2 regions of the Lysinibacillus sp. PWR01 genome follow, and region 1 is predicted to be linked to the other one. Evidence: predicted binding sites of a transcription regulator. Region 1 holds the regulator's gene; the other holds the start of a gene.
The links. The regulator CtsR, encoded in region 1, represses protease genes until heat stress. The targets are predictions, from matches to a motif close to ATGGTCAATAAAGGTCAAACA.
Positions count from the first base shown of each region.

Region 2: a site for CtsR is predicted at 1,916-1,936, ahead of clpP (ATP-dependent Clp endopeptidase proteolytic subunit ClpP). Genes of this name have one in related genera too.

Region 1 is NZ_JBHERJ010000100.1:20,668-24,090, forward strand. It holds gene ACEVFT_RS23820 (class I SAM-dependent methyltransferase) at 1-327, opposite strand, end outside; gene ACEVFT_RS23825 (DUF4870 domain-containing protein) at 452-757, shown strand; gene ACEVFT_RS23830 (CtsR family transcriptional regulator) at 1,025-1,495, shown strand; gene ACEVFT_RS23835 (UvrB/UvrC motif-containing protein) at 1,509-2,051, shown strand; gene mcsB (protein-arginine kinase McsB) at 2,048-3,157, shown strand; gene ACEVFT_RS23845 (ATP-dependent Clp protease ATP-binding subunit) at 3,147-3,423, shown strand, end outside.
Region 2 is NZ_JBHERJ010000075.1:18,003-21,425, reverse strand. It holds gene whiA (DNA-binding protein WhiA) at 1-815, shown strand, start outside; gene ACEVFT_RS16720 (HPr family phosphocarrier protein) at 928-1,185, shown strand; gene clpP (ATP-dependent Clp endopeptidase proteolytic subunit ClpP) at 1,240-1,830, opposite strand; tRNA gene ACEVFT_RS16710 (tRNA-Arg) at 2,136-2,210, shown strand; gene ACEVFT_RS16705 (basic amino acid ABC transporter substrate-binding protein) at 2,710-3,423, shown strand, end outside.

The DNA of each region.
Region 1 (3,423 bases):
TGCATCATACTGTGTGGAGGGCAGCGGAGCATCGAGTATTGTAGCCTGATGGAATGACATATTATTAGGTAGAGCGAGCAAACGCTCTTTAGCTATGTTAAGCATGGATTCTGATGGATCAATGCCCGTGAATGACCAGTGTGGTCTTCCTTCTGCAAGCTGTAAAATTTCATTGCCACTCCCTGCACCCACAACTAACATGTTAGCATTTTCTGGAAGTTTTGAATGATAAAAGGTTTGTATTAAACGCAGCATGGCATCATAACTGGGCAACGTACGGCGAATTCCCTTTTCATATTCATTTGCTAATGTGTTGTTAAATTCCATCTCTCATCACAGCCTCTCAAAAAATTTTTAAAAAATCCTTTTTAATGTGAAACTATTGCGGGTATAGTTCCGTAAATAGTAGTACATAAAACATAGATAATGTTCAAAGAAAGGGTTGATATATATGGAGACTAAATGGTCTAAAGTAATCATACACGCAAGTGCATTTTTTGCGCCATGGTTAGTGCCCATTATTTTCTTTTTAATTAGTTCGGATGAGGAAGTTAAGGCAATTTCTATTCAAGCATTGCTATTCCAAATTGTCATGGGCGTTTTAATTGCTATCTCTGTTGTTTTAAGCTTCGTCCTTATTGGCTTACCATTTTTAATCATTTTCGGCATTATGCTATTTGTTGTACCGATTATCGGTATCGTAAAAGCATTGTCTGATGAGCCTTGGCGTTATCCAATTGTTGGTCGTTGGGTATAATTTTCATAGACGCAAGTATATGCTAGTTGCATATGCTTGCGTTTTTTCTATGACTAATAAGGGTACATTAGGTATATGAGGAAATTATAAAACCGTACACAAATGATCGAAAAGGTGTTATTTTCGGCGCTTAAAAAGGTATTTTCAAGACTTTCCACTTTTCTATGGGCGAAATCATTGCAATTTTTTTCAAGCGTTTTGTATAATATACTCAAAGAAAGTCAAAGATAGTCAAAGTCAGTGAAGCAAGCGAGGTGTATTCCTAAAATGCGTAATATATCAGACATCATAGAAGGTTACTTAAAGCAAGTACTTGAATTAGGTGGAGAAGGGCATATTGAAATTAAACGTAGTGAAATCGCTGATAAATTTCAATGTGTACCATCACAAATAAATTATGTCATTAATACAAGATTTACTGCCGAGCGGGGTTACCTTGTTGAGAGCAAACGTGGTGGTGGTGGATACATTCGAATTTTACGTGTCCGCGCGAATTCACAGATTGATTTAATCGACGATGTTCTCAGGCAAATTGAAGGTGGGGCATCACAAACGATGGCAGAAGATTTGGTTTATCGACTGATTGATGAGCAGGTAATTTCAAAGCGAGAAGCGAAATTAATGTTAGCAGCAATTGATCGCTCCACGATCGACTTGCATCTCCCATTAAGAGATGTCATTCGATCAAAAATATTGCGAGCAATGCTGACAACAATTAAATATGAACAGCAAAAATAGTGAGGTGATGGAAATGATATGCGAACATTGTAAACAACGTAATGCAACAGTTACAGTAACACAAGTTCAAAGTGGGCAAAAGGTGGAGCACCATTATTGTGACGTCTGCGCCTCACAATTCCATCCATTTCATGCAGAGTTTAAACAAGAGCCAGTATCTATTCAACAGTTATTGTCTAACTGGTTTGGCTCTCCTACATGGCAAAAGGTGGGGGAAAAACAACAGGTACAACCACAACAGCAAACATGCCCACAATGTGGATTTTCGTATAAGCAATTTTTAAAAGAGGGAAAATTCGGGTGCCCAAGCTGTTATGACACATTTAGTGAACATTTGCCGAAGCTTTTTAATCGCATTCAGGCAGGTCCACAACACATTGGTAAAATGCCTGGTGCTCGCAGCAATGTGTATGTTATTAAAAAGCAAATAGAGGATATCCGCAAGCGTATGAAGTCCGCCGTAGAGGAAGAACAATTTGAAGAAGCGGCGAAGCTACGTGATGAAGTTAAAGAGCTAGAAAAACATCTACAATTTGAAGGTGGTGATGTGTCATGATGATTGAATCATTTTTAGAGCGTGCGACGCCAACCTGGATGCATATCAAAGATGATTACTCAGATATTGTCATTAGCACACGGATACGCCTTGCTCGAAATTTAGATGGGTATCGTTTTCCATTAGCCTTTTCAGAGAATGAGGCATTGCAGGTGGAACAGGCCGTTACACATGCTGTAAGCGATAGCCCAACGCTTCAAAATGATTATGCTTATTTTGCTATAAAGGATTTAACGCCTTTACAGCGTCAAATTCTTGTAGAAAAGCATTTGATTAGTCCGCAGCTGGCTAAAAAAGAGCAAGTGGGCTCTATACTACTTTCTGAAGATGAATCCGTTAGCATTATGGTGAATGAAGAGGATCATTTACGCATTCAATGTATGACAGCAAGTTTTCAACTTCAAAGTGCCTATGAACAAGCAAATAAGATTGATCGTATCCTAGAGAAAGTATTACCGTATGCTTTTCGAGATACTTTTGGTTATTTAACAAGTTGTCCAACGAATATTGGTACGGGTCTACGAGCGTCCGTCATGATGCATTTACCCGCTCTAACACTAACGGGGCAAATGAATCAAATTATAAATGCCATGACACGCTTAGGAATGACTGTAAGAGGTATATATGGTGAAGGAAGCGAAAATTTAGGGAATGTTTATCAAGTGTCTAACCAAATTACACTTGGAAAGACAGAGGAAGATATTTTAGCAGACATACAAAGTGTCGCTGAAAAGATTATTCAAAAAGAACGACATGCAAGAGGTAAATTAATGGAAAAGGCGGAGCTTGCTCTAGAAGATAGAGTATATCGAGCTTTAGGCACCCTTACACATGCGAGAATTTTGACAAGTGAGGAAGCCGCGACTTGCCTATCTAATGTTCGTCTAGGAGTAGATTTACAGATGATTGATGGTATACAAGAAACAACCTTAAATGAATGTGTTGTTTGTATGCAACCAGGTTTTTTACAGCACTATGCAGGTGAGGTACTGCCACCTGCTGAACGAGATCGTGTACGAGCGGAAATGCTTCGCGAGACATTATCTCAAGAATATGCGAATAAGCCTATAAATGGGGAAAAAGGAGAGGATTTATATGATGTTTAATCGTTTTACACAACGCGCGCAAAAAGTATTACAGCTTGCTCAGGAAGAGGCTATTCGTTGGAAGCACGAATCTATCGGTACAGAGCATATACTATTAGGGCTTATACGTGAAGGCGGCGGTATTGCTGCGAAAGCGTTAGAAGCCATTGATATTAGTCCTCAAATGATTGAAGCTGGAATTGAAGAATTAGTTGGTAAGGGCAAAGAAGATGTCGGTCCAATCGTTCACTATACGCCAAGAGCTAAGAAAGTAATTGAACTATCTG
Region 2 (3,423 bases), on a different contig from region 1:
ACGTGCAAACCGAAAACGCTGCAATTGCCAGAAGACTATATACGATTATGAAAAAATTGTATCCGTACAATGTGGAATTACTGGTTCGTAAGAAAATGCGACTGAAAAAAAATAATGTGTATATATGCCGTGTAAGAGAAGGTGCGCGTGAGCTGTTAATTGATTTAGAAATCATCTCAGACGACTTTCAATTTAACCATACGATCTCAAGAAAGCTCATTCAAAAGAGTGGCCAAAAAAGAGCTTATTTAAGAGGTGCATTTTTAGCAGGAGGTTCTGTCAATAATCCAGAAACATCAGCTTATCATTTAGAGGTGTATTCTTTATATAAAGAGCATGGTGAAGCATTAATGGATTTGATGAATGAATTTGAACTCAATGCCAAAACAATCGAACGTAAAAAAGGTTTTGTGACTTACTTAAAGGAAGCAGAAAAAATTTCGGATTTCCTTAATATTGTTGGTGCACATCAGGCTATGATGAAATTTGAAGATGTTCGCATATTGCGAGACATGCGCAATAGTGTCAACCGTATTGTAAACTGTGAAACAGCCAACCTAAATAAAACCATTGGTGCAGCATTACGGCAGGTAGAGAATATTCGATTTATTGAAAATTCAATTGGTCTTGATCAACTACCAGAGAAGCTTCGTGAAATAGCACGTCTCCGTGTAGAATACCAAGATGTGACATTAAAAGAGCTTGGTGAAATGGTATCTAGTGGAACGGTTAGTAAATCAGGTGTCAACCATCGATTGAGAAAAATTGATGAGATTGCTGATGCATTAAGGCGCGGTGAAAAAATAGGTGGTTAAGTTATCATACTTTTCAGGTATGAATGTCATGCTAATCGCTTATTGTTCTTTTGCTAGTAAGTGAGGTAAGATAAAACTAATAGATGAACGGTAGTGAAGGGGAGTTTTGAGAATGATTGAGAGAAGAGTCCAGGTTAAATTAAAATTAGGACTACAAGCTAGACAAGCAGCACTATTTGTGCAGGAAGCAAATCGTTTTAGTGCTGATATCTTTCTAGAAAAAGATGAGAAAAAAGTAAATGCCAAATCCATTATGGGTGTCATGAGCTTAGCTGTTGCTAAAGGTACGGAAGTTACTTTAAGTAGTGAAGGTAACGATGCTGAGCAAGCGGTTACAGCATTGGCAACAATTATTGAAAATGAAGATTAACATTCATTGAACACAAAAGGCATCACAGAGCAAATCTGTGATGCCTTTTATTTTTTATTTATTATCGCTACGATGCATAATGTGGTCAATTAAGCCATATTCTTTTGCACGTTCAGCAGTCATGAAGTTATCACGATCTGTGTCTCTTGCAATGACTTCAAGTGGTTGACCTGTGCGTTCAGATAAAATGCCATTTAGTTTTTCACGTAAGAATAAAATACGTTTAGCAGCAATTTCAATTTCTGTCGCTTGACCTTGTGCACCACCTAGTGGTTGGTGAATCATTACTTCAGCATTTGGTAGAGCAAAACGTTTACCAGGTTCACCAGCTGCAAGTAGGAAAGCACCCATTGATGCAGCCATCCCAATACAAATTGTTTGTACCTGTGGTTTAATAATTTGCATTGTGTCATAAATAGCCATACCAGCCGTAATGGATCCGCCAGGTGAGTTAATGTAAAGTGAGATATCTTTATCTGGATCTTCTGCTTGTAGGAAAAGAAGCTGAGCGACAATGGAGTTAGCAACATTGTCATCAATGGCACTTCCTAAAAGGATAATACGGTCTTTAAGTAGACGTGAATAAATGTCATATGCACGCTCACCACGACTTGTTTGTTCAATAACTGTAGGAATTAAATTCATGTTAAATCCTCCTTAAAAAGCTAAATTCGAATACCTTTACTGAAAATTTCCTTTGTATTTCAGCTGTATCCTTATCATACACATTATAGTCAGGGAAGGTCAAATATTAACCCTGCTAAAGTGAAATTAAAAAAAATAAATTGTTTTTGCATTCTATGGTTGAATTATATAGGATGGGCTTGTATAATAATTAAGGTTATAAGTTTAAAGTACAGGACACTATTTTGCAGGTATGCTTCAAATGAGGGTTATCTACATCATGCTTTTCGTAAGCCTAGAGTGAGTACTTTTTTTTTGTGTCTTTTGCCCTCGTGGTGTAATGGATAACACGTAAGATTCCGGTTCTTGCACTGGGGGTTCGATTCCCTCCGAGGGCGCCATTTTACTGATGAATTGATATACTGTAATAGCTCATCTCCTAATAAGTAGTTTAGCAGCCTGCTTACTGGAGATCGAGAGGAAGAATAACGTGAATACTGTCCTAGTTGGCATTATTCCCCTATTTATTCCTTTCAAACCTTCAAAAAAGCAATAACTCCAAATTATTTTTTAGTGAACATACTGTACGTGAGACTAGCAATAGTCGAAAAAAAAGAATCCTATCTGAGGGGATTCTTTTTTTTTGCCTAAATTTATCGAAATTTGGCATGGTTCTCATTGTATATATATTAGTTTTAGGTTTAATTTCTTGTGATTTATACATGTTTTTTCAAATTATATGAATTAATTATAAATTTATATGAAAAAATATTTAGTTTTATGCGAAAAGTTGTTGTCTAAATACTATATTGTTAATATAATTGACCTAATAGTCTAACATTTCCGAATTGCGAAAAATAATACGTATTTTGGAAAATTATCGAACTAGGGGGAAATACAATGAAAAAAACAGGTTGGATGTTACTGATGATTATCGCAGCATTAACATTAGCACTTGCAGGATGTGGTACAAAAGATGATGCTTCTTCTGGTAGTACACCTTCAGAAGACGGCGGAGATGGCAAGAAAGTATACAAAGTTGGTACTGAGGCCACTTTTGCACCATTTGAATCTGTTGACGATTCAGGGAAAATTGTAGGGATTGATGTCGATATTTTACAAGCTATTGCAGATGAAATGGACTTTGAAGTTGAGTGGAATAATATCGGGTGGGAACCAGTTTTCCAAACAATTAAAAATGGTGAAACAAATATCGGAGCTTCAGGAATCACAATTACTGAAGAGCGTAAAGAATCATTTGATTTCACAGAACCATACTATGAGTCTCAATTATTAATTGTTGTGAAAGAAGATTCAAAAATCAAATCTCTTGATGAATTAAAAGATAAAAAAGTATCAGTACAAATTAATGCTACTGGTCATATGGCGGCGAAAAAGCTACAAGGGGAAGCAAGTACAAATATTATGGCATTTGAAAGTCAGCCAATTGCGATTCAAGAGATGCTAAATGGTAATGTTGATGCAGCTATCGGAGATAATGCGGTAGTTTATGAATATATGAAAGCTCATCCAGATCAAAAACTAAAAGTAATTGAAGATGACGCATTCGACAAAGAATACTATGGCTTCATGGTTCAAAAAGGGAATAAAGAA